3 regions of the Exiguobacterium sp. LL15 genome follow, and region 2 is predicted to be linked to each of the others. Evidence: riboswitches for the same ligand, from Rfam matches in the RefSeq annotation. Region 2 holds a riboswitch; each other region holds the start of a gene.
The links. Region 2 has a riboswitch for S-adenosylmethionine ahead of NOM72_RS13865 (LLM class flavin-dependent oxidoreductase). Riboswitches for the same ligand answer to the same signal wherever they lie in the genome.

Region 1: another riboswitch for S-adenosylmethionine. It lies ahead of NOM72_RS02215 (methionine ABC transporter ATP-binding protein); the one in region 2 lies ahead of NOM72_RS13865 (LLM class flavin-dependent oxidoreductase).
Region 3: another riboswitch for S-adenosylmethionine. It lies ahead of msrA (peptide-methionine (S)-S-oxide reductase MsrA); the one in region 2 lies ahead of NOM72_RS13865 (LLM class flavin-dependent oxidoreductase).

The regions. Positions count from the first base shown of each region.
Region 1 is NZ_JANFNX010000001.1:456,609-464,222, reverse strand. It holds gene sufC (Fe-S cluster assembly ATPase SufC) at 1-433, opposite strand, end outside; gene NOM72_RS02230 (MDR family MFS transporter) at 567-1,817, opposite strand; gene NOM72_RS02225 (MetQ/NlpA family ABC transporter substrate-binding protein) at 1,897-2,730, opposite strand; gene NOM72_RS02220 (methionine ABC transporter permease) at 2,763-3,428, opposite strand; gene NOM72_RS02215 (methionine ABC transporter ATP-binding protein) at 3,425-4,447, opposite strand; SAM riboswitch class I at 4,526-4,630, opposite strand; gene NOM72_RS02210 (bifunctional cystathionine gamma-lyase/homocysteine desulfhydrase) at 4,688-5,854, opposite strand; gene NOM72_RS02205 (PLP-dependent cysteine synthase family protein) at 5,847-6,770, opposite strand; gene NOM72_RS02200 (S-ribosylhomocysteine lyase) at 6,767-7,231, opposite strand; gene NOM72_RS02195 (class I SAM-dependent methyltransferase) at 7,235-7,614, opposite strand, start outside.
Region 2 is NZ_JANFNX010000003.1:159,468-167,081, reverse strand. It holds gene NOM72_RS13885 (YczE/YyaS/YitT family protein) at 1-46, opposite strand, end outside; gene NOM72_RS13880 (DUF817 domain-containing protein) at 151-936, shown strand; gene NOM72_RS13875 (DUF2325 domain-containing protein) at 1,024-2,289, shown strand; gene NOM72_RS13870 (DUF975 family protein) at 2,353-2,991, shown strand; SAM riboswitch class I at 3,105-3,207, shown strand; gene NOM72_RS13865 (LLM class flavin-dependent oxidoreductase) at 3,282-4,340, shown strand; gene NOM72_RS13860 (ATP-grasp domain-containing protein) at 4,337-5,284, shown strand; gene NOM72_RS13855 (SRPBCC family protein) at 5,361-5,828, shown strand; gene NOM72_RS13850 (PhoX family protein) at 5,870-7,614, opposite strand, start outside.
Region 3 is NZ_JANFNX010000002.1:278,974-286,587, reverse strand. It holds gene NOM72_RS12805 (GNAT family N-acetyltransferase) at 227-781, shown strand; gene NOM72_RS12800 (SH3 domain-containing C40 family peptidase) at 923-3,277, shown strand; gene NOM72_RS12795 (putative quinol monooxygenase) at 3,333-3,626, opposite strand; gene NOM72_RS12790 (M20 metallopeptidase family protein) at 3,704-4,882, shown strand; SAM riboswitch class I at 4,945-5,048, shown strand; gene msrA (peptide-methionine (S)-S-oxide reductase MsrA) at 5,144-5,674, shown strand; gene NOM72_RS12780 (winged helix-turn-helix domain-containing protein) at 5,906-6,505, shown strand; gene NOM72_RS12775 (MFS transporter) at 6,520-7,614, shown strand, end outside.

The DNA of each region.
Region 1 (7,614 bases), on a different contig from region 2:
TGAGGTAACGGTGTGCCATTTCTGAAGGCATCTCGAGAAGACCCATTTGTGAATCAAGCTCACGGATGAACTTCATGAGTGAGATTTCATCGCCTTCTTCACGACGCGAGTTGATCGCTGAACGAAGGAAGTCTGAGTTCGTGACACCACTGATTTCGCTTGGGTACTGCATTGCGAGGAACATACCCGCTTGTGCGCGCTCATCGACTTCCATGTCGAGGACGTCTTCGCCGTCGAGTGTGACTGAACCAGATGTCACTTCGTACGATGGGTGACCCATCAATGCTGATGCGAGTGTTGATTTACCTGTCCCGTTTGGTCCCATGACCGCGTGGATTTCCCCGCCTTTGATTTCCAAGTTGACGCCTTTCAAGATTTCCTTGCCGTCGATCGCGACGTGTAGATCTTCAATCTTCAAGTGTGAAGCCTTCATGTTAGAATCCCTCCATCTATTCATTTCGTGACTGACGATTCAGAACACGAGCGTTACTAATTTAGTATCATTCTAATCTTAAAGAAACATCGCGTATTATTCAAGCGTCATCGCTCGTTGATTTTTCTCAAAATCATGCGTTTTGTTGAGAATCATTCGAAAGTTTCACCGGTTCCTCGAGTTCCTCGATCGTCGAAGCCCGATGAATCCGTTGTGACAGTAAGAGCAGTGGTATTCCGAATAATGTCAAGCCCGCTAATATCCCGAAAATCGGTAACGGACGGTCCGCTCCATATAAACTTAACAAATGTCCTCCGGCGATCGGACCGATTGATTGTCCGATCGACGTCAAGCCCATCGCCCCGAAATAACTGCCCCGTAATTCTGGTTTGGCGAACCGATCGGTCAAGATGTCGGTCATCGTGAACATCATGACTTCTCCGCACGTGAAGATGAACATCGCGACGATCATCAACCAGATCGCGTTCGCATTTCCCATGATGAACAATCCGATCGCAACAGTCGCAATCCCGGTCGTGATCGAGACAAGCGGTGACGTCTTGACACCAAACTTCATGATCGGATACTGCACAATCAAGACGGTGATCGCATTGATCGTGATCAAAATCGCATAGAGTGTCTTCCCGCCTTCAAGCAGTGACGTTTCCGTCAAGAACTGTGGCAAGGTCGAGTTGAACTGACTGTAGCCGAAAACCCCGAAGATGATGCCAGCGAGTGCCAGCGTAAAAGCGATATCCGTCCGCAACAGACGAACCGTTGCTCCGAATGACACCTTTTTCCCACCATGCGTCTCGGTGATTGGATGACGTTTGAATAAGATACCAATCATCACCCCGTACACGATATAGACGAACGCCGTGATGTAAAACGTCGCGGACGTGTTTCCCGCACTCAGCAGTAAAGCGATTCCCGGTCCGATCGCTGCTGCGATGTTGATCATCGCGTAACGGATATTGAAGACGAACAATCGGTTCGCTTCGTCCGTCGTATCACTGATCAAGGCACGGGCGGATGGTTCAAAAATCGAGCGACAGACACCGTTCAAGGCACTAAGCGTAAAGAACGCCCAGAACGTCTCGACTTGTGCTAGCGCAATGAAGACGACCGCGAACCCAATCGTTCCGGCAAGCATCATCGCCCGACGTCCATAACGGTCCGACAAGGTACCGCCGATGAAACTCATGACGAGACTGGCGATCGCCGAAATACTGAGCACCCAGCCAACATCGACCGGATCAAACTTTAGAACAGTCGTCATGTAGATGGCGAAGAACGGCATCGTGATGAACGTTCCGAGACGCGAGAAAAACGTCCCGAACAAGACCCCGAGTGTCAACGGATGCAGTTGACGTATGCGTTGCATATGATTCCCCCTAACCCCTGTTTCAGACAAATGAAAAGCATCCTTCCATTATATAGGAAGGATGCCGGCTTCGGTGAACTTATTTGCTGACTGGAACGACAGCACCTTTGTACTTGTCGAGGATCCAATCTTGGTTTTTCTTTTCGTGCAGAACGTCAAGAAGTGCTGTGACACGCTTGTCTTTCTCATCGCCATCACGTGTAACGATGATGTTGACGTATGGTGAAGACTCATCTTCTGATGCAATTGCATCTTTCAATGGGTTCAGACCGTTATCGATCGCATAGTTCGTGTTGATGAGGACGGCGTCGCCTTCATTGTTTTTGTAAGCTTGCGGAAGAAGTGATGCTTCGATGTTCGTCTTGAACTTAAGTTTCTTCGGGTTCTCCGCGATATCACCGAGTTGTGCATCTGTCGTTTTACCGTCTTTGAGTTTGATCAATCCTTCGTTTTGAAGGAACGTCAAGACACGACCGCGTTCCGCGACGTTTGAGCTCGTTAAGATCGTTGCACCGTTTGGTAACTTATCGAGTGACTTGTATTTCTTCGAGTAGATACCGAGTGGTTCAACGTGGACGCCACCTGCGTTCGCGAACTTATATGATTTGTTTTCTTTCTCTTGTTGCTCAAGATACGGTACGTGCTGGAAGTAGTTCGCATCGATTTCTTTTGAAGCGAGCGCTTTGTTCGGAAGTACGTAATCTTGGAACTTCTTGATTTCAAGCTTGTAACCTTTTGCTTCGTATTCTTTTTTGACGTGCTCAAGAATCTCAGCGTGCGGTACGTTCGAAGCACCAACGACGAGTGTTTTGTCGTCGCTACCTGATCCTGATGATTTTTCGCCACATGCAGCAAGGCTAATAGCTAAGACGGATACAGCAGCAGTACCTACGAATTTTTTCCAAGTTTTCATGAATGATTCCTCCAATATGATTAAGTTTCGAATTAACGTTTATCGATTGCGCGGATCAGCAAGTCACCAATGATTTGGATGACGAAGACGATCGCTAAGATTAAGAGTGTTGCAATGACGATGACATCGTTTTGAGAACGCTGGAATCCTTCGATGAAGGCCATGTCCCCAAGTCCACCTCCGCCGACTACTCCGGCCATTGCCGTATAACCGACAAGTGAAACGAGCGTAACCGTGATTCCCGAAACGATGGCAGGCAATGCTTCCGGGATTAAGACTTTATAGATGATCTGGAACTTCGTCGCGCCCATCGATTCGGCTGCCTCGATGACACCTTTATCGACTTCGCGTAACGCGAGTTCAACCATCCGACCGTAAAATGGTGCAGCACCGAAAATCAGTGCCGGTAATGCTGCCGTTGGTCCGAGGAACGAACCGACGATTGCTGTCGTAAATGGAATCAATAAGATCAGTAAGATGATGAACGGAATCGAACGGAAGACGTTGACGACCAAGCTCAACACTGAATAGAACGCCCGATTCTTGAACAATAACTCTTCGTTTGTCGCATACAATAGTAAACCAATGATCAAACCGAGGACGAATGTCGAGACACCAGCGATTGCCGTCATATAGACGGTACTGCCTGTAGCTTCCCACACCATGTCCCAATCTAGATTGTCAAAGAATGAAATCATCGGTGATCCACCTCCACTTCAACATCACTGGCTTGAAGCTTCGTGATGACCGCTTGTGTTGCTTCTGTTTCCCCGATCAACTGAATGAACAGTGTACCGAGTGCCCCTTCCTGTGATTGACCGACGTTTCCGCCGATGATATTGAACAGGACCGGCGAATCCTTCATGACTTCCGCGAGGATCGGGCTTTCTGCTGTCGATCCGACAAACGTCAACTGAACGATTTTTCCGGTTGGGTACCGTTCGCGTAGTTTCGCGAACGTTAACTCGTTCTCCGACGGCGACGTCAATTGTTTGACGAATTCCTTCGTCATCGCTTGCTTCGGATGACGGAAGACTTCTGCGACCGGTCCTTGCTCGACGATTTTACCGGCTTCCATGACGGCGACCCGGTGACAGATTTTTTGAATGACGTGCATCTCGTGTGTGATCAAGACGATCGTCAGTTTCAGTTTTTCATTGATGTCGACGAGTAACTCAAGGATTGAGTCCGTCGTCTTCGGATCGAGTGCACTTGTTGCCTCGTCACATAAGAGAACGTCTGGGTTCGATGCCAGTGCCCGAGCGATACCGACACGTTGTTTTTGACCACCGGATAATTGTGACGGATAAGCTTTTTCGCGTCCGTCCAAACCAACGAGTTGGATCAGTTCCGCGACCCGTTCCTTGCGGTGTGCTTTCGGGAAGCCACCGAGCTCGAGTGGGAACATGATGTTCTCTTCAACCGTCCGTGACCATAGTAAGTTGAAGTGTTGGAAGACCATCGAGACATTCTTGCGGACGCCTCGTAATTCCTTAGGTTTTAGTGATGTCATTTCAACACCATCGATTTGGATCGAACCACTCGTTGGTGCTTCGAGCATATTCAGTAATCGGATCAGGGTGGATTTCCCTGCTCCGGAATAACCGATTATTCCAAAAATTTCACCGCGCTCGATTGTCAGATCGACATTCGCAACGGCTTCGACCGCTCCGCGCTTTGAGCGATAAATCTTTCCTACGTCTTGTAAACGAATCACAACTGTCCCTCCTAAAATAAAAAAAGTGCGCGCGTTTTAGAGCAAACGCGCGCACTTTTCAGTACACAAAACCATTTGCTCTCATCTCCCAGACTTTTGTCTGCTGGAATTAGCACCACTTCGGATTAGATCCGCGGTTGCCGGGTTTCATCGGGCCAGTCCCTCCACCACTCTCGATAAGAGTTTCGGTATTAAGTTTGTAGAATATATTCTGAATATTAGCAGGGGTTATTTTTGTTGTCAAACAGTTTTTTCAGAAACTTTTTCGAGGAACGTGAAAGCACGTGTTAAGTCTTCTTTCAAATCTTCCGCATCCTCAAGTCCAACTGAAATCCGAACGAGACCGTCCGTGATGCCGAGTTCTGCCCGACGTTCTGCTGGGATCGACGCGTGCGTCATCCGTGCCGGCACCGAAATCAGACTCTCGACGGCACCAAGACTCTCAGCGAGTGTGAAGAAGTGTGTCGCCTCGACGAGTTTTTCTGCGTTCGCTGCTGAACCGACATCAAAGCTGATCATCCCACCAAATCCAGTCGCTTGTTTCGCTTGGATGTCGTGACCAGGATGCGATGCAAGTCCTGGGTAGAAGATGTTCGAGACGATGTCTTGCGCTTGTAGGAACGCAACGAGATCATGTGCTGTCTCTTCGATCGCATCCATTCGGATACCGAGTGTACGAAGACCACGGACGAGCAAGAAGCTGTCTTGCGGTCCAAGCACGCCGCCTGTCGAGTTTTGGATGAAGTGCAGCTCTTCGCCGAGCGCATCATCTTTGACGACGACAAGTCCAGCGACGACGTCCGAATGTCCGCCGATGTATTTCGTCGCACTGTGCAAGACGATGTCTGCACCAAGTGCGAGTGGTTGTTGATGATAAGGTGTCGCGAACGTGTTGTCGACGACAAGTTTAAGATCGTGACGTTTGGCGATCGTTGCGATTGCTTCAATGTCCGTTACTTTCAACAACGGGTTCGTCGGTGTTTCGACGTAGACGATTTTCGTGTTGTCTTGGATCGCTGCTTCCGTTGCCGCAAGGTCCGTCGTATCGACGAATGTCACTTGGATGTTGAACTTCGGTAAGACGCGTTGCATCAAGCGGAACGTACCACCGTAGACGTCATCCGTCATGACGATGTGGTCGCCAGACTCAAGCAAGTGGAAGACGGCATGGATCGCTGCCATCCCAGAACCGAACGCAAAACCACGTGCGCCGCCTTCAAGATCCGCAATCAATCGTTCGATGCTCGTCCGTGTCGGGTTCGCTGTCCGTGAGTATTCGTATCCGTCCTTAAGTTGACCGATTTTATCCTGCTTGTATGTGCTTGTTTGATAGATTGGAGGTGTGACGGCTCCTGTTGCCCGATCGACACCTGTTCCTCCATGAATCAATGCTGTCTTCTTACGCATGAGTTTCGTCCACCTTTTCAAAGATTTGTTGGCTTAAATAGCGTTCGGCACTGTCTGCGAAGACGGTGACGATCGTACTGCCGGGGTGACGCTTTGCGATATCAAGCGCAGCAACGAGCGCTGCACCTGCTGAACTACCAACGAGTAATCCTTCGCGAGCAGCGAGTGTATGAACCGCGTCAAATGCATCGCGGTCAGAAATCGTATGAATCTCATCAACGAGTTCACGCGGAACGAGGCTTGGCCATTTCGCTGTACCGATACCTTCTGTCTTATGCGGACCGGCTGGACCACCATTTAAGACGGAGCCTTCCGGTTCGACGATTGCTGCTTTTGTACCGAGACGTTGTTTTAAGAAGTCCGCTGTTCCGGCGAACGTACCACCTGAACCACAACCGGCAACGAACCAGTCGATGTGCGGCAAGTCCGCAATCAGCTCAGGACCGAGTGTCCGCTGATACGTGACTGGGTTCTCTTCGTTTTCGAATTGTAACGGAACGTAGCTGTTCGGAATTTCCTGACCGAGTTCTTTTGCCCGGTCGATAGCCCCTTGCATATCGAGTTCAGTCGGTGTGTTGACGACGGTTGCGCCGAGTGCCCGCATCAACGTCTGCTTTTCCTGACTGAATTTTTCCGGAACGACACAGATGACTTGGAGATCGTATTTTTTAGCGGCGAGCGCCAAGCCGATGCCGGTATTCCCGGCTGTCGGCTCGATGATCGTACCGCCTGGTGTCACATGTCCGTTTTCGATTGCTGCATCAACGAGTTGAATGCCAAGGCGGTCTTTGACGCTGCCCCCAGGGTTCATCCATTCGAGCTTCGCCAAAATGCGCGTACCAGCAGGCAAATCGAATGAAGTGATCTCGTAGAGTGGTGTGTTTCCGACGAGGTCGCGGACGTTGTTCGCGATCATCCGAAGACGATGTCCCATTCATCACGACCGGCAAGCATTTTCTCGGCATAGTGCTTCGCTCCTTTGAGGTCATGTGCGCTCGCAAATCCACATTGGACTTCGTTTTGCGCTGGAATCTCTTCTGCTGCGAGGACGTCTTTCAACGTCTTCTCAACGAGTTCGCTCATTTTTTCGACCGAGTCGAAGTTCATCATCGCCATGTAGAAACCTGTTTGGCATCCCATTGGCGAGACATCGATGACATCATCCGAGTAGTTACGGATGTTTTCAGCAAGTAAGTGCTCGAGTGTATGCATCGCACGCATCGGCATTTGCTCAACGTTTGGTTGTGTGAAACGGATATCGTATTTGACGACTTGGTCGACTTTACCTTCTTTATAACCCGCGACGCGGATATAAGGTGCTTTGACTTTCGTATGATCCAGGTTAAAGCTTTCGACGTTCATTTTTTGAAGTGCCATGATTTATTCCCCCATTTTCTCGGCTTCTACGAGCCAGACGAAGTGATTGTATTGTATAAATTTAACAGTGAATCCTCGTGCTGTAAACAATTCTTCCATAACTGGAATCAACGGGTAGAACTCGCGTTCGAGATCTTCCGCTAACGCGTCGAACCCTTGAGCACGTGCTTCACGAATCGTTTGCAGGCGTGCCTCTTCTGAGACGAACATCGTATCCGCGTAGACGATTTTTCCGTCTGCCGGTAAATGTGATGCCATCAGTTCGATCGCTTCTCCCTTTTCCTCATCTGTTAGATGATGAAACGCATACGTCGAAACAAAACTGCGTGCTTCCTTCGCTTCGAACGAGAGGAAGTGACCGTCTTGTACATCAAGTGACGGAA
Region 2 (7,614 bases):
CTGGCACCTCATTTCTTAAAAATAATTGATTTGTTAACTGTATCATGAGGAAAGTGGAAGAAGAAAGACGAAATTTTCCGTTTTTTACATCCTAAGTAGGAGGGGAAGGATAAAAGAGAAACGTATACTGAAGAAAAAGGAGGGAGAAAAATGAAAGCGATCCGGCACCTGATTCGTTTTACATACATAGAAGCCATCTGTTGCGTCTTTCCCGTGATGATTTTTGCGGCGCTTGCTCTTTCAAGTTATCTTCCTACTGAACCGGTTGCTCGATATGATCTTTTGTTGCTTTGGTGTATTCTCGTCCAAATCGTCTTACTCGTCACGCGTTATGAAACGATGGAAGAATTCAAACTGATCTTATTGTTTCACGTCATTGGTCTAGCCCTTGAACTGTTTAAAGTGAACGTCGGATCTTGGAGTTATCCGGAAGACGCTTTGACGAAAGTGGCTGGTGTTCCCTTGTATGCAGGATTCATGTACGCAAGCGTTGCGAGTTATGTCTGCCAGGCGTTTCGGCGATTTCATTTACGATTTATAGCATTTCCACCACCTTGGCTTGCGATCAGCGTCGGGAGTCTCGTCTATCTCAACTTCTTCACCCACCACTGGATCTTCGATGCACGCTGGCTATTGATGGTCCTCGTCGTTCTCGTCTTCTATAAGTCATGGGTTCATTTTACGATCGAGCAAACGATCTACCGGATGCCGCTCGTCCTGTCCTTTTTATTGATCGCCTTTTTCATTTGGATCGCGGAGAACATCGTAACGTTCTTTAAAGGCTGGGTCTATCCGCATCAAGAAGGCGGATGGGCAGTCGTTGATCTTGGAAAATTGTCTTCTTGGTTCCTGCTTGTGATCATCACGGTTTTGATCGTCATCGTCGCAAAATACAAGCGTCAGGATCCGGCTGTGGAAATTCAACAACGTACCTAAACAAAAAAATAACCAGGCTGTTTTTTTGAACTACTTCCGCGTTTTTTCGTTGCTATAGTGAAAAAAACGCAAAGGAAGTGGTCATGGATGATGCAACAGGTGATGGAACGAGCAACTGAATTGGTACAGATGAAATTAGCGACCGTGGAGCGGTATGAAGATTGGCAACTCTGGCTCGACGAAGTAAACGGAATCGATGAATGGGTCAAGATGTCAGCGTATTATGCACCGCGCGACGTTCAAGAAACATTGGTCATCGATGAAGCAATAGAGCTAGAGCAGACCATCGTCATGCCACCGCAAGTACCGCTCGAGCCAGTACGCAAGCAACGTTATGCCTATACGTTTCAGCGGGGGTTAAAAGGCGGTACTTTACTAGAATGGTCGGGCAGTCATATTTCTGAACGAGACGTCCGCGATTGGAATCTCGAGCACGGCATGGAAGTCCGGGTCCGTGTCGATCGTCAGGATGATCAAAAAACGATATGTCGTGTTGAAGCCGTCGTCTCGACGGAGCGAATGAGAGAGAATCCGGAACGTGTCGTGTTTGAACAAGCAATCGTCAAAGCACATGGAATCATTGAGGAAACGGTGAATGGTCCACTGCAAGATGAGTCGGGTAGATCGTTCTATTATGTTGTACCGGTAGAAGACATGCGCTATTTCCGACTAGAAGCAGGGCAACTTGTCGATCTCGTCATGTGGCGGGGACGGAAGGATACATTAACGATTGCTTGGAAGCATCCGTTCACGTATGAAGAGCCGATCGTCAACGCATCATCCAACCGTCCGTCAGCGATAGAACAACAGGTAGTGAAGACGCCTGTGACAACAAAAAAGTCAAATCGGTATGCACGAAAAATGAAACGGCAACCGGTGCCGAAAGCTAAAAAAGCGCAGCGTCGCGTCCGTATGCCAAAAGAGCAAACGATTGAACCGATCGTAACAACAGCCGTACCGGGACAATTGATGGATTTCGTTGATAAGACACCGTTAGATTTCACGCGCTTCACAGGCATGCGTCTTGTTATCGTTGGAAACGAACAACAGACCGCTGTCTATCGTGAGTTCTTTGCGCCGACGGGGATCGAATTAATTCATCTAGCAGGGGACGCACAGTCCGCGAAAAAGATTGCTTGTCTCGCCAAAAAGACGGACGCGATCGTCGTCGTGACGAGCCGTGTCTCTCATGCAGCGAGTGCACATGTCATCGCTCAGGCGAAAAAGCATGGTATTCCATTCGCGATGGAACGCCTCGACGGTCGACGTTCGTTATATACAGCGTGTGAGCGGCAACTTGAGCGCGCTTGGTTGAAACAGAAACAAGAGGGGAAATTATTGAAAAATCAGTGAAACATTAGAAGTTATTAGCCGTAGAGTAAGGTGAGAACTTATTTTTCAAGGAGGACCTTACTCATGTCATCTCAATTAAAAAAAGCAGCGAAGGAGTCGCTCAGCGGTCGTTGGGGATTCGCAGTCCTAACAGTTATTCTGTTTAGTATCATTCAAGGTGTGCCTGGATTATTTGGATCAGATATAGATGAACCAGCTAATACGATGGATCTCGTCGTATCGTTGGTATCGATTTTATTGATCCCGGTCGGAGTCGGTTGGACTTGGATTGCGATGTCGATTGCTCGCGGAGAAGAAACGAAAGTGACGGATTTATTTGAACCATATGGTATGTTTTTCAAAGTGATTGGTCTAGCCATCGTACAACTCTTTTTTATCTTCTTATGGTTACTGCTATTAGTCGTACCGGGAATCATTAAATCATTTTCTTACATGCTAACGTTCTATATTTTGCGAGATGAACCATCGATTGGTATCTTAGAGGCCATTACACGCTCCCGAAAAATGATGGACGGGCATAAAATGGAAGCATTCCTTCTTCTACTGTCGTTTATTGGTTGGGCTCTTTTAGGGATCGTTACCCTCGGCCTAGCATTCTTGTGGATTACACCATATTTCAGTGTTACCTTTGCAAAATTTTATGATCGTGTTCGTGGTGAACAAACGCCAGAGCCAACATCAGATTTCGTCGCACCATATTAATACCGGATCCCGACACTACGTCGGGATTTTTTTATGTGTGAAATAATTCCGATGGGAAAAGACGGTTTAATAGTTGCTTTAGTTCAGTGAATTTTGTACGATGAATGCAACACATCTTATCTAGAGAAGTCGAGGGACTGGCCCGAAGACACTTCAGCAACCCCGCCGTGGCGGAAGGTGCTACTTCCAGGAAGGGATACCTTCCGAAGATAAGAGCGGACAGGACAAGATACCGTCGCTCTTTTCGAACTTCGAAAAGAGCGTTTTTTTATGATAAGGGGGACGATGGAGTGGAGTATGGTTTTTGGTTACCGATTTTTGGGGGATGGTTACGTAATGTCGAGGATGAACAGATGCCACCGACCTTCGATTATGCGAAACAAGTCGCACAAACAGCAGAACGGATCGGCTTCTCGACGACGTTGATTGCGGAATTGAACTTGAATGATATCAAAGGCATCAAGGAACCGAGTCTTGAGGCATGGACGACGGCAGCAGCGATTGCTGCAACGACAGAACGCCTTGAGATCATGACAGCGGTTCGTCCCGGGTTCCATAATCCAGCGACGACGGCGAAGATGGCGGCAAACATCGATCAGTTGAGTGGTGGACGCTTTACGCTCAACGTCGTCTCAGCGTGGTGGGCAGAGGAAGCGAAACAATACAACGGTATCTTCACAGCGCACGATGAACGTTATGCTCGGACGGAAGAGTTCGTCACGGTTATGAAAGGACTATGGGCAGATGCGTCACCGTATAGCTTCTCCGGTCATCACTACACGATCGAGCAAGCAGAACTCCATCCGAAGCCAGTCCAGCGTCCGGGGATCAAGCTCTACGCTGGTGGAGAGAGTGAAGCTGGAAAGCGAACGATCGTCGAACACTGTGACGCTTATGTCATGCACGGGGGCACGGTTGAAGAAGTAGCCCATAAAATCGACGATATGAAAGTACGCCGGGAAGCGACGGGACAAACGCCGCTCGAGAGCTTCGGTCTTGCGGCCTACATCATTTGTCGGGATACGGAAGAAGAAGCACTTCTTGAATGGCAACGCATCACGGACGTTAAGGAAGACAGCGCCGGTTATGCCGGTTATCAGGATTTCATCAGTAAATCGCAACTGGAGCAACAGGTCGAACGAAACGATTATTCCGTCTCGAACCGTGGTCTACGTCCGAATTTAATCGGAACACCAGAACAAATCGCTGAACGGATTCTAGCATTCGAAGCCGTCGGTGTCACGTTACTCTTATTACAATTCTCACCACAACTCGAAGAAATGGAACGCTTTGCTCGTGACGTAATGCCACTGGTCGAAGCGAAACGAAAGGTAGGTCAACAATCATGACAAAAATTCATATTCTCCACGAAAATCAAGAATGGACGGACCATCTCATCAAACGTCTCGAAGAACTCGAGTTACCGTATGAACAGTGGCACTTGAATGAAGGGATCGTTCCGCTGGATGAACTGCCGCCAGAAGGCGTCTTTTACAGCCGGATGAGTGCCTCTTCGCATACGCGGGGGCACCGTTACGCGCCGGAGTTGACGGAAGGGATCCTCGCTTGGTTAGAAGAGCATGACCGGACTGTCTTTAATGGAACGCGTGCGCTTCGTTTAGAAGTCAGCAAAGTCAATCAATACACGGCGTTGCGTAAGGCTGGGATTCGTGTACCGAAGACGACGGCTGCCGTCGGACGCGATCAAATCGTACAAGCAGCAAAAGAAATTGGCGTTTCGTCATTCATCACGAAACATAACCGGGCTGGGAAAGGTCTCGGCGTCCAGCTGTTCCACTCGATTGAAGCACTTGAAGCTTATCTCGACGGTCCGACATTCGACGAACCAGTCGATGGCATCACGTTGATTCAAGAGTATATTCAAGCACCAGAACCGTACATCACACGTTGTGAGTTCGTAGGTGGAAAGTTCGTCTACGCGGTTCGAGTCGATACATCAGAAGGTTTTGAGCTTTGCCCAGCGGATGCATGTGTAATCGACGACTTGTTCTGCCCAGTCGGTGAAGAAGCACCGCAAACACCGATGAAGTTCCAAATCGTTGAAGGCTTCGATGACCCGATCATCCAAAAGTATGAAGCGTTCCTTCAAGCGAACCAAATCGCGGTCGCAGGCATCGAGTTCATTAAGGATGCGTCAGGTACGATCTATACGTATGACGTCAATACGAATACGAACTATAATTCGGATGCCGAGGCAGCTGCAGGACGCTACGGTATGCTCGAACTAGCGAAGTTCCTCGGTGCAGCCCTTGAAACAAGCACAGTAAAATAAGAATCTGCTCTCGCCCTGTCACCGGACGTTACAAGACCGGATGACAGGGTATTTCTATAGAAAAGGGGGCGGATCTATGATTACGTGGAGAGAAGAACGACAGCTCGATATTCCGATTGAGGAAGCATGGCACTTGTTTGATCACACGCGATTGCAGCGTTTGATTCCAAACGTCGTCCAGCACGAGGTGATTGAACGAAAACCGGGTGTCGTCGGTTCGACGTATCGTCAAACATACATGCAGGGTAATCGACTTGAAACCTATATCGTGACCGATTTAGCTTATACGAACGAGCCTGACTTCAAGCAAAATACGATTGGATTCACATTGGCTAAAATATTCAAGATCGAGATGACCTTTACACTCAAACCACTCGGACCTGATCGATGTCTGTTGATTTATACAGGGAAGAACGAGGGAGCCAATTTTGTTGGAAAGAGTCTGTTGTCGCTTGGAGGAGAGCGAGAGAATGAGAAAATCGTTCATGGGCTGTTGCAACGTGTCGAAGAAGAAGCGGCAAAACAAAAGAAGAACAATGCATAAAAACACGGATTCCCGCACTTGGGAATCCGTGTTTTCGTATCTTATCGATTCGTATACGATTTGTGACTGCTCGGCAACCCAGAGAGGTAGCCGACACCACCCGTTTTTTGAATCCCGATGCCGTCTTTCATCGCTTTTTCAAGCGCCTTTGGATCGACGGCGGTGATTTGTTTGTCAGTCAATGACTCACCCGGATGTTGATAGTTACTTAGGAGGTAGCTATACTTCCCAACATGATCAAGTGAACGGAGACCAGTCGCTTCCGCTCCGACTGGAACCGAAAGGATACGTGATAGTTTTTTCGTCTTCAGGTTGTAGGCCCAAACGAAGTTATTTGTATGCAAGGAGCTATCTTCACCGATAAAGAGCGTATCAGATGTCGCGGAGTAAGCAAGGTTATCTGGATTCGCGACGAGATCCGGATTCGCTGTGTTGCCGTAAGCATCCGGCTTCTTCAAATCTTCACCAATGACGAGTGCTTGCATATTCGTTGGTACGTAACGGCTGTCGATGCCTTTTGCACGACCAAGATCGATTTCGAATGTCGCACCCGATTCACGTTTTTCAAGCTGGATGTCGTCTTGGACAGCACCTTCTTGTTTTTCGGTACTACCTGACACATAAGACAAGGCGATGTAGGCTTTTTTGTCTTGCTCGTTGACCGTGATGCCTTCCATCTTGTTGAACTCTGATGTTGCACCAAGCAACGCACCATAACGACGTGATTCAAGGAAGGCTGCCTCTTTTTCTTTTCCAGGCTTGAGCTTCAAGTATTCGACTTTTTTGCTGGCAGCTGTTTTGACCGCTTTAAAGCCAGGTGTCGGTGCATCTGCTGTCTCGAAGATGTCGCTGAACTTCGTTCCTTTATCAATTAAGCGTTTGACTTCTTTATCGGAAGCATGACCAAGCTTGATCCACTCAAGGTCACCGGCTCCGCCTTCTGCTGCGCGAGTTTGATTGAACTTCGCAGCGTAAAGTGTTCCTTTTGAGAAATCACGCTTTTTATCTGCGACGTACATGAACATCATCGTGTTATTGCCGTCGTCACCAAAGATCGCGGTCTTTTGATCCGGTAGAATCTGCATCATCTCGTGCGAGAAACGACCTGTACTGTAGTGTTTCACTGCTGTCGCTTTACCTTTCCGGTCGACCGAGATTTCAGGCGTATACCCGTAGAAGTACGGATTCGCTTTTTCGGTCGTTCCGAAATAACGCTCAGCGAAGGCATTTACTTCTTTATAAGCAGCTGACGTTTTGTCTGACTCAAACGCACGAGCATCTGGTTCATATTCCTCTGACCCAAGGTGCGTTCCCCATGGCGTCGTTGAACCGTTACATGGTGTCCAGAGTCCATTGACGTTTTCAAAATCAATCTTGCTGGCTTTTTTAACGGCAAGTTTTCCTGTCTTTTTATCTTGTACGACTTCCGTTAATGTCATCGATGCTGGAAGTCCCTTGACTTCATTACCAGCATTGTCGATCGAGTCATACTCGAAGTGAGAGACCATGTATTTTTTCCCGTGCACTTCAAGCAGACTATTCGAGTCTGGTGCATCTGAGACGAAAGCTTCCGGTTTGTCCGGTACACTGCGGTCGATGATCGGATTTCCTTTAGCATCGATCGATGTCCCTGCTGCAATCATCTCGCCTTTGTTTTCGACGATTTTATCTTGCGACAGGAATAATTGATTATAGTTCAACGGCTTCACTTCCGTTTTGCCGTTCGTATAGGTGACTTTGACTTTTGCTTCTGTATAAGTTTTTACCATCTGGTCGATTTTCGTCG
Region 3 (7,614 bases), on a different contig from region 2:
GAGCAAGCGAGACGATTCGCTTTACTCCCGGGCTTTTATCCCTCCGTTGCATGGACAAACGTCCATGTTCCTCCCTCGGTCCAGCCGTACGGAACCCTAGAGGATACTCCCTATTCCATTCGATACAACCACCCTAGCATGCCCTTTTTCCTATGTCAAACAGGAATCTGTTCCCCATCTGTCAAATAGAATCAAAGTGACTTCATCTGAATGAGGAGGATGCTGCATGCGTTATAAAATCAATGATCAACTTCGGATTCGTCGTTTTGCACCAGAAGATGTAGAAGCGGTTCACGCCTATGCCTCACAACCCATCGTCAGTCAATTCCAGTCATGGGGACCGAATACCGAAACGGATACGAAACAATTCCTACACGATGCGCTTGAAAGTGAACTCGAGACACCAAGACGTCGTTATGTCTTTGCCGTGACGTTTCCAAGTGACGTCGTCATCGGTGCCGGTGAACTCGTCATCACAGACGTTGAGAATAAAATCGCCGAAATCGGATACGTCCTCTCGCCTGATGAATGGGGGAACGGATACGCGACGTCAATCGCCTCTTTCCTTCTCCAATTCGGTTTCGAAAAACTAGAACTACACCGAATCACGGCAACGTGTGACCCACGAAACGTCGCTTCCGAACGTGTCTTGCAAAAGGTCGGCATGACGAAGGAAGGACAGCTTCGCGAGACGGTCTATCTCGAAGACCACTGGCGTGATTCCTTGATTTACGGCATGCTCGACTGGGAATGGCAAGTGGATCACGAACAAGATAACTAACATATGACTTCAAACGGTGTGCCGAGGCATACCGTTTTTTCATGAACAACCTCCTATTTTTTTGATTTTTATCAATTTTTAAACAAGCGCATGCTACACTATTCATAATGACAAATTTTAAGAATTGGAGTGAACCTCTTGATGAAAAAATGGACTGCTCATGTTGCTGGACTTGCCGCAACGTTAATGTTGAGCTCGGTTTTACCCGCACCCGCTTTTGCTGAATCGCCACCTGTTCAACCGACAGCAGAAACACAAACAGTCACCGAGACAACCGGGACGGCTTATTTGAAAGAGGATGCTGCGTTGCTACAAACGGCTGATTCCACAACGGTCATCCAACAACTACCAGCGGGAACGACATTCAAGACACTCGGTACGGACGGTGACTTCACTCGTGTCAGTTGGCAAGAAGGTACTGCTTATGTCGCAACAAACGCGTTAACGCAAACAGCACCTGTTTTTCAAAAACAAGCAACGCTGATGTCGAAAAGTCCACTCTCATTAGTTGCTTCACCATTTGATCCCACCGTCGTGACGACACTTCCCGCTTATCAGCGAATCGATACATACGGCACCTTCGACACGTTCACGCGTCTGAAATGGAACGAGCAATACGTCTATGTATCAACGACACAACTCGAGCAACTTCCGAAATTGGTTGGGACGCGTTATGCCAAACGAGCGACTTCTCTTTTCGTTGAGCCGAAGACGACGAGCGCGAAGACTGCCGTCACTCAAAATCAAGCATTCGAAACGTTCGGGACGACGGGTACTTTTACACGTGTGGCGACTAAGACCGGTTACGCCTTCGTATTGACGACTGATTTAGCTGATACGCAGGTCGTGAGCCATCCAGAAACAGGAGTGCGTTACGTCCAACAGCAGACGACGGTCTATGCCACTGCGACTACGAAAGGAGAAGTCGTACAATCGCTTCCTGTGAATACTTCTCTTCAGACGTACGGCGTCGAGGGTTCATTTACACGAATCAAACGAAACGACGAGTATGCCTATGTATTGACGGCACATCTCGGTACGTTGAAATACTATCCAAAGACCGCACGCCTCTATGTTCAGCGCGCTACACCGATCTATAATGCACCGAATGCTTCCGGCTCCATAATCGATCAACAAAAAACAAATACTTTATTAACGATCTACGGTAAAAGTGGCGTCTACAGTCGAATTATTTTCCGCGGAGTCCATGCCTACGTTAAAACAGCTGATCTTGGTAGTGAAAAAGTATACACCGCAACCGGAACACGGTACGCCAAACGCAACTTGTCCGTCTATACGTCTGCTTCAACGAAAAGTAAAATGATGTATTCTGTCAAACGAGCTGACAAACTAACGATTTACGGCACGAGCGGTAGTTACACACGATTAAAAAAAGGGACGGTCTATGGTTACGTCAAGACGAGTGATCTCGTCACGAAAAAGCCGGATCTGTATGACGTTACCGGTCAACGTTACGTGACAGAGGACGACGTCGTCATTCGGTCACAGGCAAAACTGTCGGGTAAAAAAATCGGCACGTTGAAAAAAGGAAAATCGATCACCATCTATGGAAAAAGCGGTTATTTTACACGTGTCAAATATAACAATATCTTTGGTTTCGTCGATTCGAGTCGGATCGGACTAAATAAACCAACAGCAAAAGCGAAAAAAGGGACAACGTTTTATGTCCATCTGGACCAAACGCCACTCTTCTCTGCTGACGTCGCTTACAGTCGGCCAGCTGCCTATTTGAAAAAAGGGACAAAATTGATTGGTCTGAAATCAATTGATGATGATTTTTGGCAAGTTCGCTTAGCCAGCGGTCAAACGGGTTACGTCCTCAACCCTTATATCAGCACGAGCAAACCCGATATGAAACTGACACAAAAAGCAATCAATCGAACGAAAATCTATACCGTCAAACAGACGACATCCTTCTTTTCGAGTCCAACCAGTCCAAAAGGCAGCGGACTCGTTGAGCAAGGCAAACGTGTTTATCCGCGTCACCGGGTCGGAAACTTCTATGTCATCCAGTCAGGCTGGACACCCGTCTATCTTCCGGTCTCAGCTGTGACGATTACGTCCGATAAACGGGTCATTAAAAAGAATAACACGCGCGGTGAAAAGCTGATTCAAGCAGCCGTCCAACATATCGGTACACCTTACACATGGGGGTCGCAAAATGCCGTGAACGGTGGCTTCGATTGTTCCGGTTTGATTCACTACGCGACAAATAAGGCTGGAAAATACGGTGGTCGGACGAACGTTCGCGGCTACTGGTACGGTGCTTTCTTTACGAATCGCCGGACGAGTATCTCGAGTGGTAAACGCTCAGATATCGTATTCTTCCAGAACACCTACACGGATGGTCCATCGCATATCGGAATCATGCTCGATAGCGAACACTTCATCCATGCGGGTGGTTCACAGCTTCAAATTAATTCGATTTATGAACCGCGTTGGCAAGAGCATTTCCTCGGCTTCAAATCGATGTAATAAAAAAGACGAATCCGTCGAAATCGACGGATTCGTCTCTTCTTATCGCAACACGTCAGAATGTCATCTCGACGTATTTCGTCACTTGTCGATCCATCAAGTACAACTCAATCTGTTCACGGTAGGCTTTATAGTGATCGGATGCGATATGCGCTTCAAGTGCTTCTTCGTCCCGATACACTTCATACAGCATGAATTGATGCTCATCCTCAATCGATTGGTGCAAGGAATAACGTAAGCATCCTTCTTCTTTTTGTGCGGCATGATAGACCGTTTGTAGAATCGGGAAGACTTGATCCGCAAGTCCTGCTTTGATTGTAAGTACAGCGTTGACGACGATTTCTCCCATGTTTCATTATCCCCTTTCGTGATTACCTGTATCTGTACCCCTTTTCACGAAAAGACACACGTCAAAGGAGCTTGAAGATGCAAACTCAACTTTTTGAAGCACTTGAACAATTCGAACCGACGATGATCGCGTTACGTCGTGATTTTCATCGACATCCGGAACTCTCTTTCCAGGAAGTCCGCACACCAGAACGAATTGCTACCTTTTACGCGAAACAGGGCATTCCTTATCAAACAGCCGTCGGAGGTCGTGGTGTCGTCGCAACGATCGAAGGCAAACAACCTGGTTCGACGATTGCGGTCCGTGCAGATTTTGATGCTTTACCACTTCAAGAAGAGACGACGCTTTCCTTCCGGTCGATCCATCCCGGTGTCATGCATGCCTGTGGACACGATGGACATACGGCGATGGTGATGGCCCTTGCTGCTACGCTCTATCCGCTACGTGATCAATTGCAAGGAACGATTCGAATCATTCATCAGCATGGAGAAGAGGTCTTTCCTGGCGGAGCCATCCAAATGATCGAAGCCGGCGTCCTCGAGGGCGTCGATGCGATTTTCGCGACACATCTCGAAAATGATTTACCGGTTGGTACGATTGGGTTTCGGGAAGGACATACATTATGCGCGATCGACGAATTCGAAATCATCGTTCATGGTCAAGGTGGACATGCGCAAGCACCGCACAAAACAAAAGATGCGCTCGTCGCTGGGGCACAACTCGTCTGCAACTTACAACACCTTGTCAGTCGACGGGTCGATCCGTTCGAACCCGCTGTTCTTGCAATCGGATGCTTCCACGCAGGAACGGCGCCGAACATCGTCACGGGTGAAGCACGCATCGTCGGGGAGATCCGGACGTTCAATGAAACCCTGCGGCATCAGCTCCGACAAGAAGTCGACCTTGTCGCCAAAACGACGTGTGCCGGCATCGGTGCTACTTATTCGATCGACTTCACAACGGGTTACCCGGCACTCTGGAATCATCCGGACGAGACAAAACTCGTTCAGGAAGCTGCTTCTTTCTTACCGGAAGCATCTGTCCGGTCACTCACACCGATGATGGCGGCGGATGACTTCGCACATTATCTAACACACGTCCCGGGAAGTTACTTCTTTACCGGCTCCGGATATACGGACGGTCGCATCAATCATCCACAGCATCATCCGCAGTACGAGATCAACGAACAAGCGTTGTTGATTGGTGCGAAGACACTCGGAGCGACCGTTTTACGTGCCTTAAAACCTAAGGATTGACTTTATTTCTGTGTGAATGGTATCATCACAGCAATGATAACGAATGACATCAACTTCATATACCCTTATCAAGAGTGGACCGAGAGATCTGGATCGATGACGTCCCAGCAACCTGCGCATAGCAAGGTGCTACGACCAGCAAAGCGAAAGCTTTGGTTGATAAAAAGCGGCGACTCCTTTTGCAACCAAGCGAAGGAGTCGTTTTCGTTTTTCTCGCTGTCAGACATACAATGGGAATTTCCCACGGAGAGGAAGAGACGGATGGAAAAAGCAACATTTGCAGGTGGATGTTTTTGGTGCATGGTGACACCATTTGAAGAATTACCAGGAATCGAGGGAATCGTATCAGGTTACATGGGCGGACACGTCGATAACCCGACGTATGAACAAGTCAAAACAGGAACGACGGGACATCTCGAAGTCGTCCAAATCACGTTTGATCCGAGCCTGTTCCCGTACGAGCGTCTGCTCGAACTCTACTGGCCGCAAACGGATCCAACGGATGCAGAAGGTCAATTCCAAGATCGTGGCACGCAGTACGCACCAGCGATCTTCTACCATACGGATGCACAGCATGAAGCAGCGATCGCTTCCCGTGACGCCCTTGCTGCAAGCAATCGTTTCAAACAACCAATCGTAACGCGGATCGATGCCGCTTCTGAATTTTATCCGGCGGAAGAGTACCATCAAGACTTCCATAAGAAAAATCCAGAACACTATAAAAAAGATCGTGCTGCTTCTGGTCGCGATGCTTTCATCGAGCAGGAATGGAAAGATACGACGACGGTCTAATCACCTCGAACCACATACAGTAGCTGAGACTGATTTCAAACATCTCGTTCTTCCCCTACTTTCCAGTAGAAAGTGGAGGATGATCGAGATGTCACTGGAGTCAGTTTTTTTGTATGTAAACAAATGGTGTCTTCTTTACCAACACCCTCACATAAATTTGTAACCGTTTACAAATGAAGTCTTTTGTTTTACGGTTAATAAAAATTAACCGGTTAAAAAGGAGATTATTGCATGGAACAAAAAGCGATTCACATATTAGAGAGCTATGAACAGTTAAAAGTGATCAGTGATCCGTTACGAACAAAAATCCTCATGTTTCTCGTCGAAAAACCACATACGGTACATCAGTTAGCCCACTTGCTGACGTTATCCCGCGCAAAGATCCTCTATCATGTACGAGAACTTGAAAAGCATGACTTGATTCGCCTCGTCCGGACGGAAGAACAGGGCGGCAATCTATTGAAATACTATCAAGCGATTGCTCGAGGCTACATTCCTGCCGATCATCTACTGAACTTCGTCGAGACGAATGAAGCGACCCGGCAGTCGTATCTTGAGGTATTGGACCGAGCAAAGACACGCGTCCTCACCGCTCCAACTACTGCTTTTTCTCCCGTGTCTTCAAACGTTGAAGACTGGATGAGCTTATCGCTTCAAAAGGAACTGACGATGTCTGAAGCCAATTTTCGGCAATTTTCTACCAAATATCGTGCTCTATTGGACGAGTTCACACGGTCCCCTTCACTAGACGAAGAAGATAAAAAACACTTCTATATCATGACGACTGCCTTTGCAATTGATGAACCACTATTTGAGAATGACGACGTCTAAACCGGAGGTGCCATATGCTGCCTGTTGAAATGGATACGCAACAATCGCTGTTTAAAAATCCATCTTTTTTATTTTTATGGGGGTCCGGTATGTGCTCTGCCCTCTCCCTATCAACCTATCTGTTTGTTGAACAATGGTATGTCATCCATACACTAAACCAGGCGTCATATCTTGGATTCGTCCTCATGGTCACCTTGTTACCCCGTATTTTTCTCATGTTATTCGGTGGCGTCCTATCCGATCGCTATAAACGTTCGACGATCATGCGCATCTCGAGCGCTTTACGGATCAGTTTCATTCTCTGTCTTCTCGCATTACTTCATACCGATCAGCTTACATTGCTGACGATTTTAGTATTCGCCTTGCTATTCGGTAGTGTGGATGCATTCTTTTCGCCGGCGAATGCTTCCTTACTGCCTACACTCGTTCCGAAAGAACAACTCACTAAAGCCAATTCACTGATTCAAACATCTAATCAAATCGCCCTCTTTTCAGGTCCGATTCTTGGTGGAGTCATCCTCAGCCATTCTTCTTACTCGCACGTCTTTCTCGTGATTTTCGGCACACTCTGTCTGACGCTCCTTTTCACGTATGGTATTCGTGAATCTAAGATCAAGCGAGCACGTCAGCATTCAGCTCTCTTTGAACTAAAAGAAGGGCTACATTACGTCTTTCACCTTCAGCAACTCAAGCAGACACTTTTTCTTGTCATCTGTGTCAATTTCTTTTTCTTTGGACCACTCTTACTCGGAATCCCCTTACTCGTTCATGATGTGCTCCAAGGAGATGCGATGGATTTAAGTTATATGCAAGGGGCTTATCAAATGGGAATGCTCGGAGGGGCGCTCTGGAGTGGTTTAACGCAGAAGAAAGAAAACGGGCTTACTTCATCAGTCCGATTGATTGGCGCATTAGGTCTGCTTCTCTTCCTGCTTAGTCAAGTCCAGCAGATTTCGTTGTACCTGATCATCCTGTTATCACTTGGTGTCCTTTCTTCGATCATCAATATTCGCTTCATTACGTTCATCCAGTCTCAGTGTGCGGAACAGACGATGGGACGTGTCATGAGTGTCGTGAATGCCGCGTCAAACGGTCTCGTTCCATTATCT